Regions from separate parts of the Carnobacterium gallinarum DSM 4847 genome, predicted to be linked through region 4. Evidence: predicted binding sites of a transcription regulator. Region 4 holds the regulator's gene; each other region holds the start of a gene.
The links. The regulator CtsR, encoded in region 4, represses protease genes until heat stress. The targets are predictions, from matches to a motif close to TTGGTCAAAAAAGGTCAAANA.
Positions count from the first base shown of each region.

Region 1 (4,218 bases), 1.6 Mb from region 4:
GCCTTTGTTTGTTCGAGTTTCTTGTGAGGATTATGTTCCTGATGGAGCTCATCTGGAAGACTATATATTGATGAGTAAATGGATGCGGGATGCTGGTGTAGATGTTATTGATGTCTCAACAGGTGGATTAATTCCAGTTCAACCACCAGCTGTTTTTCCTGGTTATCAAGTGCCTTATGCAGATAAAATTCGGAATTCAGTTGGTATTGCTACTGGAGCAGTTGGTTTAATTACAACGGCTAATCAAGCAGAAGAAATACTTGAAAATAATCGAGCAGACTTAGTATTTTTAGGGCGTGAATTGCTGAGAAATCCATATTGGGTAAGGGATGCGGCAATTGAATTAAATGATTTAGAGCAATTAGATGCGCCAGTAGCTTATCAAAGAGGCTGGTGAAAATAAAAATACTCTACTAGCTGGATAAGTATTCCCAGTTAGTAGAGTATTTTTAAGTATTAATGTGCCAACTCACTATCAAGAATAGTAACTAATTCTTCAGGTGTAATATGCTCATCAAAAATATGTTTGCCAATAATTACTGTTGGGACAAAGAAAATCCCCGATGCTTCAGCCTCAGCAATTATTCCATTAATCTGTTCTTGATTCGGTTGATTTTTTAAGTCTACTGTTTTTTCAATGTATTCGGCTACTTCTTCATTGGTTAATTCCTTCCAAGCACTTTGATGTTGGAATAAAAAGTTCATATTTTCAAGAGCTTTTTCTGGATTAGAATAATCTAGATGATGATGTGCAACATTTCCTTTTTGCAGAGAAGGTTTTTCTTTATCAAAATGTTTGATAATACGTTGAATTTTCCCAGCAGCAACGTAATGATCTAATGTCTCAGTTGATAAATCATGCCACATTTTACAAAAAGGGCAACTTAGATTAATAAATTCAATTACTTTAACAGGTGCATCTTCATTTCCTATTTTGAACCCAAAATCTGTTCCAACTTTTGTTGCATCAATTTTACTAATATCCATAAATAAAATCCTCCTTAAGAATCACTGGTTTTATTATAACGCGAATCACCAAAATAAAGCAGCTTTTTGCTTAATGATTAAAAAAACTAGAGAAGTCAAATTTTCGACTTTTCTAGTTTTAGTACGGTTTATTTTGATAATGATGAACTGTTTACCATGATTTCATCGATTAGGCCGTATGCTTTAGCTTCTTCAGCACTCATAAAGTTATCACGGTCAGTATCTTTAGCGATGACTTCAATTGGTTGTCCAGTTTGTTCAGATAAAATCTTGTTTAAACGATCGCGAGTTTTTAAGATATGACGAGCAGTAATTTCAATTTCAGTTGCTTGTCCTTGGGCACCACCTGATGGTTGGTGAATCATAATTTCAGCATTTGGTAATGCAAAACGTTTGCCTTTTGTACCAGCTGTTAATAGGAAACTTCCCATTGATGCTGCAAGTCCCATAGCAATTGTTTGAACGTCAGCTTTAATGAAGTTCATTGTGTCATAGATAGCCAATCCAGCAGTGACACTACCGCCTGGTGAGTTAATATAAATGTAGATATCTTTTTCAGAATCTTGAGCATCTAAGAAAAGTAGTTGGGCAATAACCGCATTAGCCAAATTATCGTCAACTGGACCACTTAACATGATGATTCGATCTTTTAATAGACGAGAGTAAATATCATACGCACGCTCTCCTCTTGATGATTGTTCAATGACTGTAGGTATTAAGTTCATATATTATTTCCTCCTTCATAAGGTTCGTGTTGAATTTATTGTAACATAGAATAGTTACTTGTTACTACATTGTATTTTACTCCAATGGTCAATAAAGGTCAATTTTTTTTGCTTAGAAAAATATTTTTTTGAGGGGGAGCTGAAAAAAATAGTAGCTATGGAAAAGTATGATACCTAAATTATTTACTTAAATTAAGAAGGTAGGTAGTAAATTTGACAAGTAAAAACTTTTGTATTTTTATAAACCTTTTGAATTTCTGCTTGTCTTTTCAGATAAATTCAGATAAACTAGAATAGTTGAGTTTTTAGTCGCCTTAGTGTAATGGATATCACGTAAGATTCCGGTTCTTGAGATGAGGGTTCGATTCCCCCAGGCGACATTTTTATAAGAATGTATAAATAGACTGACATTCTCAAAATAATAGTGGCGCACTATCTGTTTTTCCTATAAAAACAGATAGTGTTTTTTTTCGTTAAATTAATTAGATAGTTTTTGATTTTATTTAGTTTAGGATTAGAGAATAGAATTAAGTAAATAAAAAATACTGGCAAGCAATATACTCACCAGTATTAAATAATTATAAAGAAAATCAATTGTTATTCTAAACCAATATTTGCTTTTGAAATAGCTACTCCATCAGTGAAGGCCATGTTGAAATTACTACCAATACTACCGCTTGTATTTTTTGACCAACTAACTAAGGTCGTTGTAGAACCATTAACAAGTGATGTTGAGTAAGAATCTGCTTCGCCAAATTGTGCGATTGCTGCATCGTAGGTAAACGTACTATCTGTTGGAACAGCGTTGAATTGTTCTAGTGTTACTTTTTCATGTTTTGGAACTTTTAAACCAGTTATTGCTTTATTTACTGCTTTATCATTAGAAAACATAACAACTAGTGACGTCATAATATCTCCACCTTTTAAACCAGCCCAAGAAGCCATTTTTGTTGTGACACCTTGAAGTTGATAATCAGAAGTTGTCATAGGTTTGCCGAATTCAGCTACAACTGAATCATAGGATGATCCACCTTCACCGCTGTTTAAGATGTCACCTAAAGTAATTGTATCGAATTTAGTTTTAAGAGTTGTGTCAGTATCTTTTTTAGGTTCTTCTTTTTTAGTATCTTCTTTAGTATCTTCTTTTTTCTTAGTTTCTGTAGTTTTTTTGCTAGTAGTTGCAGAGTCACCATTACCACCAAGGTTTGCTCCGATACCTCCAACTACGAAAATGATAATTAACCAAAACCACCATTTCTTTAAAATTGATTTTTTCTGAGTTGTATCTTTTTTCGCCATTTTGACATCTCCCTTTTTATTATAGTTTGAAACTAATATAAATATCTAATACACTATTTAACAAGTAATCGCTATAATTTATAGAATTTAGTTATAGAATAATTGCTTTGGTTAGCCAACTATAGCGTTACGTAGAATTAAAAGTAATGTTATTTTATACTTATACGTATCATTTTACCATCAAGAGTAATTGGATACAATATGAAACGAAAGATAACTAGTTAAATTAAACTCATTTTTAATATAAAAACAAGTTGATTTCTTTTTAAGCGTTTTCGTAAATTTCTATTCCCCAGAAAAATATGGTATGATAAAGCTATAAAAGTAAGGAAAGAGGGAGAGAGTCTTATGAATTTTGAACAAAAATTTAGTCAACAACAAAAACAAGTTCAAAAAATGGCCATGACCCAACAATTACAACAATCTATTCAAATGCTTCAATATAATGCAGAAGAACTGGCTAATTTTTTAGAGCAAAAAGCTTTAGAAAATCCTTTAATTGAAGTTACAGTTGAAAGAGATTTTGCTGGCGAATCTTCACTTTACCCAATTCAAAAAACAAATTATCAAAATAGTGGCAATCATGAGGACGTTAATTATTTAAATCAAGTCCCAGATACAAGTACTTCGTTATTTGAATTTTTATTGGAACAGATTCATTTAACTATGCGTGATACTTATTTAAGAGAGTTGGTTTTGCTATTAACAGAAAACATAGATGATAACGGCTATTTAAAAATTGATTTAGAAGAAGCTGCTAAGGTTGTGGGAGCAGAAGATATCCAGATGTTAGATGCCCTGACATTATTACAACAACTAGATCCACCAGGTGTAGGAGCTAGAAATTTACAAGAATGCTTAATGCTTCAAATTGAACGAGATGATGATGCCCCTAATATGGCTTATGTAATTATAGAAGAAGAGTTCGAGAATTTTGCTAATCGTAAATGGAAAGAGATTACAAAAAACTTTGATATTTCATTAGAAGAAATTCAAGAAATATTTGATTATGTGCAAACGTTAACGCCACGTCCAGGAGCTGTTTATGATGGTTCTAGAGAACAGTATATTCGTCCGGACTTAGTGGTTAGAATAGATGGAGATGTGATTAAGGTGTTATCGGCAAAAACAGGATTGCCTGTTGTTCATTTCCAAAAAGAGTACTATCAAGAAATGTCTCAATTTAAAGAGAAAGATGTTACACGTT
Region 1 covers NZ_JQLU01000005.1:2,234,439-2,238,656, forward strand. Annotated here, with positions in the region: gene namA (NADPH dehydrogenase NamA) at 1-397, shown strand, start outside; gene BR43_RS15135 (thioredoxin domain-containing protein) at 457-987, opposite strand; gene clpP (ATP-dependent Clp endopeptidase proteolytic subunit ClpP) at 1,116-1,712, opposite strand; tRNA gene BR43_RS15145 (tRNA-Arg) at 2,021-2,092, shown strand; gene BR43_RS15150 (DUF3862 domain-containing protein) at 2,310-3,011, opposite strand; gene rpoN (RNA polymerase factor sigma-54) at 3,360-4,218, shown strand, end outside.
Region 1: a site for CtsR is predicted at 1,797-1,817, ahead of clpP (ATP-dependent Clp endopeptidase proteolytic subunit ClpP). Genes of this name have one in related genera too.

Region 2 (4,218 bases), on a different contig from region 4:
AATTCTGGATCAGAAAGAACCATTAAGTGGGCATCAAATACTTGAGCTTCTTTTTCACCTAAGCTTTCAGCAGCTTTTTTACGGATCAATTCAAGTTCTTGTTTTGCTTTATCTAATGCTTTTGCAAGACGTTCATTTTCTGAAGCAGAGTCCTCAACTGTAATTTTGTTGAATGATAAATCGGGTTCAATTAGCATATAAACTTTAGCAATAGCTACGCCATCACTTGCTGCAATCCCCTTTAACATTTCAACCATTATTCAGCTAAGCCTTCTTTCTTCATTGTTTCTACGATTCCAGCGATAGCATCAGCTTCGTCAGCACCTTCAGCAGTAATGACAACATCAGCACCTTGGCCAACGCCTAATGACATAACTCCCATGATAGATTTTAAGTTTACAGATTTACCTTTGTATTCTAAATTGATATCTGAGTTAAATTTGCTTGCTGTTTGCACTAATAATGTAGCTGGGCGTGCATGGATCCCTGTATCTGCTACTACATGAAATTCGCGTTTTTCCATAATAATTAAGTCTCCTTCAAAATATATATTTTATTTTAGAGTTACAATTAAAAACACAATTAAAAGTCGAAAAATCGCCTTCTAATAAGTGATTATTCAAAAATAACCCTTTCATCTTTAAAGATTACCATTTTTTACATCATTCTACAACTATTTTCTGCTTTTCTTTACCGAACTTTTAATTTTCAGTCGGAACCAGACGATAAATGGTTTCACCACGAAGTTTTGCTTCTCCAACAATTTGATTTTTTTGCGGATGACTTAGCCAAATTGTTCTAAATATCATGAAATCTTCCTTTTTAACTAACAGTTCTGAAATACTGCCGGCAACCAGTTCATCCACTTGATTTTGCATTTCTTCAGATGACATTAAATTCCCTTCTTTCTAGTTATTTTACATTCTTCATCAAGAGAAAAATACTTAGGATTTTCTTGTGAACTAACTCTTCCAATATACGCTTAAACTCTGTTAATCACAAATTTATTATACTACAAATCAGAGAATACGAATCATCCAATTTACTCATTATTATTTAATAATGATGGTTTCAGCTTGGTTATATAATATAGTAGAAACTAGAATTTTCCTAATTGAAGACTATTTACATTTCACTATTTTAGATTAAAAACGGAATAGGTAGACGCTAAAGTGTAGCTCTTATAGTGATTTACATTTCACTATTTTAGATTAAAAACAGGTACCCCAATTAACCCTGTAGTATCAAGGGGTTAGAAAGGCTACTCTGTCGACCTCGTGTTTTTTTAGATTTCTTTGTTTTCATTTTAACATAACTTCACCAAATTATCATCAAGAAACCAGTATTAGCATGGGCTAGGGCAAATCTGTCGATCTCCCCACTTTTTTACACTATCGTAGGTCGACAGATTCTCACAATGTTCATTTTTAAATACACTAAAAATCAATAAATCTAAGCAAAGAACTTGAAAGTCAATAAAGGTCAGTGTATAATGATATTCATCAAGGTCAGTAAAGGTCAGCCTTTTTATTCAGTAAACTTGTTGTGCCTTTTTCTGTTCTTTGCTTAAAACTAAAAACAAACACTATTATCGAAAGGTTGTGACTTTTATGTTATGTCAAAACTGTAATCAATACGATGCAACAATTCATTTATATACAAGTATGAACGGCCAACGAGGACAAATTGATTTGTGCCAAAATTGCTATCAAGAATTAAAAGCTGCTAAAGAACGTGGCGATTTAAAAATGAACCGCCCTAGTTCGCCAGATCCTTTTGGACTTGGTGGTTTAGATGATTTATTTAAATCATTGCAAGGGAATCAACCCGCTCAAGGTCAGCCACATTCACAAAATTTACCTCCAACTCAAACTGGTGGTGGAAATGGTGGAGGTCGACGACCAAATGGTAGTCAAGGCGGCTTATTGGGAGAATATGGTACCAACTTAACTGATTTAGCCAAACAAGGAAGTATCGATCCAGTTATTGGACGCGATCATGAAATTCAACGTGTGATTGAAATACTAAATCGCCGAACTAAAAATAATCCTGTTCTAATTGGAGAACCGGGAGTTGGTAAAACTGCTGTCGTTGAAGGATTAGCTCAAAAAATTATTGAAGGCAATGTTCCTCAAAAACTAATGGATAAAGAAGTAATTCGTTTAGATGTTGCTAGCCTAGTTCAAGGTACTGGAATTCGTGGTCAATTTGAAGAACGTATGCAACAATTAATGGCCGAATTGAAAAAGAATCCTCAAATCATCCTCTTTGTTGATGAAGTTCATGAAATCGTAGGTGCTGGTAGTGCTGAGGGTAGTATGGATGCAGGCAATATGTTAAAACCTGCCTTAGCTCGTGGAGAATTGCAAATGGTTGGTGCAACCACTCTTAAAGAGTACCGTACTATTGAAAAAGATGCAGCCTTAGAACGTCGGATGCAACCTGTTCGAGTTGATGAACCTACTCAAGAAGAAACGATTACTATTCTTAAAGGAATTCAAAAAAAATATGAAGATTATCACCAAGTTAGCTATACAGATGAAGCCATTAAAAGTGCTGTAACTCTATCTAGTCGGTACATTCAGGATCGTTTCTTGCCAGATAAGGCAATTGATCTACTTGACGAATCTGGTTCTAAGAAAAATTTGACGATTCAAACAGTTGATCCTAAAATTATTGAAGACAAACTAGCCGAAGCTGCTGCTCAAAAACAAGCCGCTCTTCAGCAAGAAGACTATGAAAAAGCAGCTTTTTATCGAGACCAAGCAACTAAACTAGCTGCTATGCGCGATCAGCAACAACCTGAAACAGAAAAACCAATCGTTACTGAAAAAGATATGGAACAAATCATTGAGATGAAAACCAATATTCCAGTTGGGGATATTAAAGAAAAAGAACAAACTCAACTGCGTAATATTGCTGATGATCTAATGAAACATGTGATTGGACAAAATGAAGCCATTGAAAAAGTTTCTAAAGCTATTCGTCGTAATCGAATTGGACTAAATAAAAAGAATCGTCCAATTGGATCCTTCTTATTTGTTGGACCAACCGGTGTTGGAAAAACTGAATTAGCGAAACAACTAGCAGTTGAATTATTTGGAACTGAGGATTCTATTATTCGATTTGATATGAGTGAGTATATGGAAAAACACAGTGTTGCTAAATTAATTGGTTCCCCTCCTGGTTATGTTGGCTATGATGAAGCTGGACAGTTAACAGAGAAAGTCCGTCGAAATCCGTATAGCATTCTTTTATTAGATGAAATTGAAAAAGCTCATCCAGATGTAATGCATATGTTCTTACAGATTTTAGATGATGGACGCCTAACAGATGCTCAAGGACGTACAGTTAGTTTCAAAGATACGATTATTATTATGACTAGTAATGCGGGTACTGGAAATGTTGAGGCTAACGTTGGTTTTGCTGCTACAAATAGTTCTAAACAAAGTTCCGTGCTCAACCAACTAACAGACTTTTTCAAGCCTGAATTTATTAATCGTTTTGATGCGATTGTTGAATTCAATCAATTAGATAAAGTTCATTTAATTGAAATCGTTGATTTAATGTTACAAGATGTGAATACAATGTTAGTCGATCAAGGGATTTCAATTGATGTGGATCAAAGTGCAAAAGAAAAATTAGTTGAACTTGGGTATGATCCTAAGATGGGAGCTAGACCTTTACGTCGAGTGATTCAAGAACAAATAGAAGACAAGATTGCTGACTTCTATCTTGACCATCCAGAGATTAAGATTTTAACTGCAACATTGGATGATGCCAATGAAATCAAAGTTTTAGCAAAAGAGATAGATGCACCTACTTCTGAAGTCGTTTTAACTAAAACAGCTGACGAAGAATAACTAAAAGAACAAATCCCCAAAGTTATCTAGGGATTTGTTCTTTTTATTTGCACTTATTATCCTGTAATAATTTTTTCTGTTGGGTATAAATAATTTAAATCCTCTTTTTCTTTTGGTACAAGTAGCATCAGCATATATAACATCCCTACCCGACCAATAAACATTAAAAGCATAATCATAATTTTGCCAAAAATTGATAAACTAGGAGTAATTCCTAGGGATAAACCTGTTGTTCCAAATGCCGAAGCAACTTCTAGAACAATCGAAATCAAACTATGTTTTTCCGTGACACTTAAGACTAATACGCTGAAAAAACATAAAGCAATGGATAAATTTAAGACGACAATTGATTTCT
Region 2 covers NZ_JQLU01000003.1:161,473-165,690, forward strand. Annotated here, with positions in the region: gene ptsP (phosphoenolpyruvate--protein phosphotransferase) at 1-257, opposite strand, end outside; gene BR43_RS01735 (phosphocarrier protein HPr) at 257-523, opposite strand; gene BR43_RS01740 (hypothetical protein) at 702-893, opposite strand; gene BR43_RS01745 (ATP-dependent Clp protease ATP-binding subunit) at 1,611-3,863, shown strand; gene BR43_RS01750 (TrkH family potassium uptake protein) at 3,920-4,218, opposite strand, start outside.
Region 2: a site for CtsR is predicted at 1,505-1,525, ahead of BR43_RS01745 (ATP-dependent Clp protease ATP-binding subunit). Genes of this name have one in related genera too.

Region 3 (4,218 bases), on a different contig from region 4:
TAAACGACCATCATCTAACACTTGTAAGAGAATGTTAAAGACATCTGGATGTGCTTTTTCAATCTCATCTAACAAAACGATTGTATATGGGCTACGACGAACCGCTTCTGTTAATTGACCGCCTTCTTCATATCCAACATAACCAGGAGGCGCACCAACTAAACGAGAAACACTGTGTTTTTCCATATACTCACTCATATCAATTCGCACCATATGCTCTTCAGAATCAAATAAATTCTCAGCTAGAGCTTTGGCTAATTCTGTTTTCCCAACCCCAGTTGGACCTAGGAATAAGAATGAACCAAGAGGACGAGATGGATCTTGTAAGCCAGCACGCGCACGAATAACAGCATCGGTTACGCTGTCTACTGCTTCTTCTTGTCCAATGACACGTTGATGCAACGTATCGCCAAGTTTTAGTAGTTTTTCACGATCACCTTCGACTAATTTGCTTACAGGAATACCAGTCATTCTTCCAATTACAGTAGCAATTTCATTATCGGTTACTGCTTCTTGAACAAGACGATCGTCTCCTTGAATTTTCGCTTCATTTTCAGCTTCTAATTCTTCAATTTCTTTTTCTAAAGCTGGAATTTGACCATGGCGCAAGACTGCAGCACGTTCTAAGTCATAGTTGCTTTCCGCATCTTCCAATTCACGACGCGCTTGTTCGATTTCTGCACGTTTGTCGCGGATTTTAGAGACTTCTTCTTTTTCAGTTTCCCATTTCATTTTCAATTGATTGGCTTGTTCTCTCAATTCAGAAAGTTCTTCTTGGATAAGACTTAGACGTTTTTTGCTAGCGTCATCGTTTTCTTTTTTCAAGGCCGCTTCTTCAATCTCTAACTGCATTAAACGGCGTGTTACTTGGTCTAATTCAGTTGGCATTGAATTCATTTCCACTCGAATAGTGGCACAGGCTTCATCAATTAAATCAATCGCTTTATCTGGCAAATAGCGATCTGTGATATAACGATTCGATAAAGTCGCCGCAGCAACTAAAGCATTGTCATGAATATTCACACTGTGGTGAATCTCAAAGCGTTCTTTTAATCCACGTAAAATACTAATTGTATCTTCAACCGTTGGCTCATTCACAACGACTCTTTGGAAACGACGTTCTAACGCTTTGTCTTTTTCCATATATTGACGATATTCATCTAACGTTGTGGCACCAATACAGTGTAGCTCACCACGAGCCAGCATTGGTTTTAATAGATTTCCGGCATCCATACTACCTTCAGTTTTTCCAGCACCAACAATCGTATGAATCTCATCAATAAAGAGAATAATTCGTCCATCACTTTTCTTAACTTCTTTTAAGACTGCTTTTAGACGCTCTTCAAATTCCCCACGGAACTTCGCACCTGCAATTAAGGCACCCATATCCAATGAGAAAATTGTTTTATCTTTTAAGTTTTCTGGAACGTCTTTACGGACGATTCGTTGTGCTAATCCTTCAATAATCGCTGTTTTACCAACACCTGGTTCACCGATTAATACTGGATTATTTTTTGTTTTACGTGAAAGAATCCGAATCACATCGCGGATTTCTTCATCTCGTCCAATAACTGGATCTTGTTTGCCGCTTTTAACAGCTTGGATTAAATCTGTTCCATATTTTTCTAATGCTTGATATTGTTCTTCTTGATTTTGTGATGTCACTCGATCTCCTCCTCGCATTTGTTCAATTAATTCTTTTAAGGCTTTTTCAGTAATGCCTTGTTCTTTTAAATAGTTGGTCAAACTGTAATTTTTTAGTTTCATTAAGCCTAAGACAACTGTTTCTGTTGCCATATACTCATCTTTGAAGCTTTCTCTAATCTTATCCGCTTCTAATAATAAGTTATATAAATTTTGGCTCATGCCTTGACCATATTGGACATTCCCGCCTTCAACGGAAGGATAGCGGTCTAACTCTTGATCGATTTTACTTTCAAAGGCAGCGATATCTAAGCCTACTTCTTGATATAGCCCTCTAGCAAAATGATCTGGAGTTAAAAATATTTTCCATAAATGTACAATATCGATGTCTTGATTATGTCGTGTGACAGCAATTTGCTGTGCATCACCTAAGGCTTGTTGCATTGTTGTAGTTAATTTTTCTAATTCCATTTGGTTTCCCTCCCTATTGCTTTCTGAGTCTATTATACGACATTGGTCAGTAAAGGTCAAACTTTTTTTATGCCTTTTTTAAATTCTTTTTTCACTGCTAAGACTAACAAAAAAAGCCCGTTAGTACAACTTTTAAGGTACTAATGAGCTTGTTTTTTTTAATTAAATTTGTCTGAAATTTCCAACTAAGGCGGTTGTTTGCTGTACATTGACAAAAGCTTTCGGATCCGCTTCTTTGACTATTGTTTCTAGATGAAGCAATTCGTACTTCGATACAACCGTAATAAACATTTTCACAGGTTCGTTGGTGTATAATCCGTAACCACGATCAATGACCGTCACACCATGAATGTAGCATTCTTTCAATTTCGCTTCTACAAGTCCGCCTTTTTTAGTGATGATCGTCACCGTCACTTTTTGCTGACGTGTATGGAAGAAATCCACCATATGACAATTGACATAGATTGCAATAATACTATATAAAGCTAGCTCCCAGCCGAATAAAAAGCCGGCAACGACTAAAATCATGCCATTTACGAAGAAATTTAATTGACCAATTTTACGCCCGGTTGCCATTTGAACAACTATCGCAATAATATCCACGCCACCCGTTGAAAGACCATATTTCAAGCAAATCCCCACACCTATCCCACATAAACCTCCGCCAAAAATTGCGGCAACTAATGGATTCGTGGTTATAACGGTTATCGGAATGACATGCAAGAAAAAAGCCGAAGATAAAACCGAAACTAGACTATAAATCGTAAAGCTACGACCTAATTTTTTCCATGAAAGGAAAATCAATGGCAAATTCAAGACCAAAATTAGGATAGACATGGATACATTATAATGAAGAAATTCTTGTAAGATTTTTGCTAATAATTGCGCTAAACCTGTAATTCCACTTGAGTAAACTTTTGCTGGTACTAGAAAAAAGTTAATTCCAATACTGGCAATCATGCCGTATAAAATAGCTGCTCCTAAACGATGATAGATATCTGCTTTAAAATCAGGTTTTGTTTCTTCTTGTTTATACATGAGACACTCGCCTTTTCAAATTTTAGAACTTCTAAATTTTTTATTTTAGTTAAAATCAATGAATTCTCTACAAAAAAATTATAACACTTCGACAGAATAACTCCATATTTATGATTTCATTCTAATAAACTTATAGTTTGTTTATTATCGAATTATAAAGAAATTAAAAAAAGACAATCTAAATTAAATTAGACTGTCTAATAGCTACATTTCTTTTTCTAAAACATGAAAGTCATGTTCCGAAATTTGTAGCCCTACTAGCGCTTATCTTCAATCCATTCTAGATTAGCTAAACTTTAAAAAAAGAAAGGTTCAGCCTAAAAAGAAAGTACGATTAACTATTAGATGGAGCAAATACATTTAGTTTACCATAATTTTATTATGGTAAACTAAATCCAGATTAAATCTTTTTCTCTTAGTTAAAATTCATCATTTAATTGAATAATTTTTTTAACTATCTCATCATTTAAGACTGTTACATTCCGGACTTTTTCTTCTTTTTTATTTAGATCAATCAAATCAACTAAGCTTAGATACATTTGCTGGTTTATTTTTTCCACTTTAGAATCCATTAGTCTAACCAACATATCAATACGTACAACTTGCAATAAATCATTCTCATTTTTGATATCTATATGATCATTAGCAATGACAATAATCGAGTGAATAGGTACCCTTTCACATCTATTTTCCTTTAAAAAATTTTTAACAACTTTTTCATGGAAATTATGCTGATTCAAAATTTCAGTATCTCTAGCTTGAGTTCCATTGCCATATATTCTTTCTACTCGGCCATCTTTCATAAAGTGAATCTTGGCTTGTTTGTTTACTGTATCACTAATATTCTTTACTTCTATTATGAAAATACCTGCTCTGGATACAGCCAAAAAATCAATATCTGCTTGTTCATTACAACATGCAATTCCAATATTTCTAAAATAGTGATAGTTATATATTTCTTTTAATTTTCTTAAAGCATGCTCAACTTTTTCTTCTCCTTTTTGTCCATAGACAAAGGAAATATAATTGGAACGTATCTTATTAAGTTTTATTTTGTATAGTGTT
Region 3 covers NZ_JQLU01000004.1:178,062-182,279, reverse strand. Annotated here, with positions in the region: gene clpB (ATP-dependent chaperone ClpB) at 1-2,115, opposite strand, end outside; gene BR43_RS03580 (YitT family protein) at 2,278-3,153, opposite strand; gene BR43_RS03575 (nuclease-related domain-containing protein) at 3,573-4,218, opposite strand, start outside.
Region 3: a site for CtsR is predicted at 2,158-2,178, ahead of clpB (ATP-dependent chaperone ClpB). Genes of this name have one in related genera too.

Region 4 (4,218 bases):
CCAATTGTAACTTGATCTCCAATTTTTACAGTTCCATTTAATAATTCTTCACTTAAACGGTCTTCAATTTCTTTTTGTAAAGCACGGCGTAATGGACGTGCACCGTATTCAGGATCAAATCCAGCTTTTGAAATCACTTCAATTGCTGCTGGCGTGATTTTTACATGAATATCTAAATCGCCTAAACGTTTAATAACCACGTTGGCCATCAATTTAACAATCTCATTTAATTCATCTTTTTCAAGACTTTGGAAAACGATTGTTTCATCAATTCTATTGATAAATTCAGGTCTAAAAGCAAGTTTTAATTCTTCAAGAATTCGTTTTTCCATAGCTTTATGATCTTTCTTCTTATCCTTCGTGCTAAACCCTACTGATTTTTCATCCCGTAAAGCAGTTGCACCTAAATTAGACGTCATAATTAAAATTGTGTTCTTAAAGTCAACTTTACGTCCCTTAGCATCCGTTAAATGACCATCATCTAGAACTTGCAATAAAATATTAAAGACATCTGGATGGGCTTTTTCAACTTCATCTAGTAATACAACTGAATAAGGTTTTTGACGAATCTTCTCAGTTAATTGACCACCTTCGTCGTATCCAACATATCCAGGAGGTGAACCAATTAAACGACTTGTACTATATTTTTCCATAAACTCAGACATATCTACGCGAATTAAAGCTTCTTCATTACCAAACATAGCTTCTGCTAAAGCTTTGGCTAACTCAGTTTTTCCGACACCAGTTGGTCCTAAGAACATAAATGAACCAATTGGGCGATTAGGATCTTTCAATCCACTTCTTGCACGTCTCATCGCTCTAGAAACAGCGCTAACTGCTTCCTCTTGTCCAACAACTCGACCATGTAAAACTTTTTCTAATTTCAACAATCGTTCACTTTCTTTTTGTTCCATTTGTTGAACAGGAATTCCTGTCCATAATGAAACAACTTCTGCAACATCTGATTCAGTTACTTGCAATTTTGTACTAGACTGCTGCTTGCCTTCTTTTGCAATTAACGTTTCGATTTTTTTCTTCTGACGCATTTCTTTTGTCCGAATCATCGCAGCCTTTTCAAAATCTTGCATTTGAATAGCTACTTCTTTTTCATTTACCAATTGATCCAATTCCGCAACTGCCACAGCGACTGGCGTCGGTTTATCAGAAACATCTAAACGAACTTTAGCTGCTGACTCATCAATCAAATCAATCGCTTTATCTGGCAACTGACGAGATGTAATATAACGAGTCGAAAATTTAACAGCTGCAGAAATTGCTTCATCTGTGATTTCCACACCATGGTGATCTTCGTAGCGTGAACGCAGACCTAACAAAATCTCTTCAGCTTCTTCAGGAGAAGGTTCATCAACAGAAATCGGAGCAAATCGTCTTTCCAATGCAGCATCTTTTTCTATATATTTTTGGTATTCATCTAATGTTGTTGCACCAATTGTTTGCAATTCACCACGAGCTAAGGCTGGTTTTAGAATATTAGACGCATCAATTGCCCCTTCTGCTCCACCTGCCCCAATCAAGGTATGCAGCTCATCAATAAATAAGATAACCTGTCCATCTTGATAAATTTCTTCAATGACTTTTTTCATACGATCTTCAAACTCACCACGATACTTGGTACCGGCAACCATTGATCCCATATCTAGCATCATCAAACGTTTTTTAGCCATATCTTTAGGCACTTCACCATTAACAATCTTCTGAGCTAATCCTTCCGCAATTGCTGTTTTACCTACACCAGGTTCACCAACCAAAACAGGATTATTTTTCGTTCTACGACTTAATACTTGAATTAAACGATGAACTTCTTTATGACGTCCCACAACTGGATCCATTTTTCCTTCTTTTGCTAAAGCTGTTAAGTCACGTGCTAAAGAATCTAAAGTAGGCGTGCCACCAGTCGCTTGTTTAGGAGCCTGACGACCACGTCTTGCACCTTTCGTATTATTAACATCTGATACACCAATTTTTTTCAATAGAAGTTGGCGTGTTTTATTTAAACTAACATCTAAATTACTTAAGATTTTAGAAGAAAGAATTTCCTCTTCTCTTAACAAACCTAATAATAAATGTTCCGTTCCAACCAAAGGAGCGCCTAATCGTCTGGCTTCGTCTGTTGCAAAAGTAATCACTTGTTTTGCTCTTGGTGAATAAGGCAATAATGCATTCTTTGGTATATTTTTCATTGTTCCATATCCAGTAAAATGTTCAATTTCTTCACGAACATCTTGTTCATTAACTGCAAATTGACGTAATGTTTTTCCTGCCATACCTTCTTGTTCTACCACTAAAGCCAATAAAATATGTTCGGTACCAACGGAATGGTGACGAAAGTTTTTTGCTTCTTCTTGTGCTAAAATTAAGACTACTTTGGCTTTTTCAGTGAATAGTTCATCCATAATATTGCCTCCATTTTATGTTTTATTCGTACCTTAGATTATTTAAAAAAGCTATTAAAATTTGGGCACGTAGATGGTCTTCTAATTTTTCAGTAACAGATAAAACTGGTTTTTCCATTGCTGAGAGCATTAATGTTGCCTCTCGCTTTGTTAACATATCCTCACCATATAACTGCTGAACAATTGAATATGCATCTTTTTGTGAAATTTTATCACCAATAATTTGAATCATTGTATCAAGCATTTCTGCCTTATCTAATAATTTTACTTTAATAATTCTGATATAACCGCCACCACCACGTTTACTTTCAACTAAATAGCCTTGTTGTACAGTAAAGCGAGTATTAATTACATAATTAATTTGAGATGGCACACAATTAAATTGATTCGCCATTTCACTTCGTCTAATTTCAATCTGTTCATGAGCATTTAAAACTTGCTTCAAGTAATCTTCAATAATATCAGACATATTTTGATTTTGCATGAGTCTCCTCCTTTAAAATTTTTTATTAGGTTTTGACTAATACTGACTTTAATTATACGAGAAAATTGTTAATTTGAAAAGCAAGTCTACTTATTTCTTTCAATTTTTTATGAAAAGCTGTTACAAACTAATGATCATTCACCATTAATATATAAAAAAGCTTTAACTCAATATTGAGTTAAAGCTTTCCAGTTTATTCATTTTATCGGGAAGACAGGATTCGAACCTGCGACCCCTTGGTCCCAAACCAAGTGCTCTACCAAGCTGAGCTACTTCCCGTTTGAAAATATCACTTTAAATTAGAAAATTTAAAGCTATGCACCCAAGAGGAGTCGAACCTCTAACCGCTTGATTCGTAGTCAAGTACTCTATCCAGTTGAGCTATGGGTGCTATATGGTGCCGAGGGCCGGAATCGAACCGGCACGGTGATCACTCACCGCAGGATTTTAAGTCCTGTGCGTCTGCCAGTTCCGCCACCCCGGCATGGAATGTGGATCAGATTTCTTAAAAATCTGGGCAAACTAGAAATATTCTAGTAAGCGAAAGACGGGGTTCGAACCCGCGACCCCCACCTTGGCAAGGTGATGTTCTACCACTGAACTACTTTCGCATGGTTATTTTGTTTAATTTATTTTAAAAAAATGGTGCCGGCTAAAGGAGTTGAACCCTCGACCCTCTGATTACAAATCAGATGCTCTACCAACTGAGCTAAGCCGGCTAAAAATTTTAATGGTGCGGGTGAAGGGACTTGAACCCCCACGTCTTGCGACGCTAGATCCTAAATCTAGTGCGTCTGCCAATTCCGCCACACCCGCAAATATGGCAGTTAACTGCTCATTTTAAAAATGAATAGTTATGAGACATGCTGGGCTCGAACCAGCGACCCTCTGATTAAAAGTCAGATGCTCTACCAACTGAGCTAATGTCTCATGGTGGGGGTTAACGGGTTCGAACCGCTGACCCTCTGCTTGTAAGGCAGATGCTCTCCCAGCTGAGCTAAACCCCCAAAATAAATGGTTTTTATAAATAAATGAATCAATCTCGCGTGGCAACGTCCTACCCTCACAGGGGGAAACCCCCAACTACTCTCGGCGCTGAAAAGCTTAACTGCTGTGTTCGGCATGGGAACAGGTGTATCCTTCTCGCTATCGCCACCACACTTTTTTTCCGCCAACTTACGTTGCGACTCTTCGGCTGTTTCCTTCACTTTGCTTCTCATGTACATTAGTACATTCCGATGCTCGCTCAGTTACATCCTCGATTCACTTGCAATTTGTTGAAAAAATGCTTTACTGATTCATTATTTAATTGAAAGAAAT
Region 4 covers NZ_JQLU01000005.1:656,283-660,500, forward strand. Annotated here, with positions in the region: gene BR43_RS07960 (ATP-dependent Clp protease ATP-binding subunit) at 1-2,414, opposite strand, end outside; gene BR43_RS07965 (CtsR family transcriptional regulator) at 2,437-2,898, opposite strand; tRNA gene BR43_RS07970 (tRNA-Pro) at 3,104-3,177, opposite strand; tRNA gene BR43_RS07975 (tRNA-Arg) at 3,216-3,289, opposite strand; tRNA gene BR43_RS07980 (tRNA-Leu) at 3,294-3,382, opposite strand; tRNA gene BR43_RS07985 (tRNA-Gly) at 3,438-3,509, opposite strand; tRNA gene BR43_RS07990 (tRNA-Thr) at 3,542-3,617, opposite strand; tRNA gene BR43_RS07995 (tRNA-Leu) at 3,630-3,714, opposite strand; tRNA gene BR43_RS08000 (tRNA-Lys) at 3,756-3,828, opposite strand; tRNA gene BR43_RS08005 (tRNA-Val) at 3,830-3,905, opposite strand; rRNA gene rrf (5S ribosomal RNA) at 3,943-4,058, opposite strand.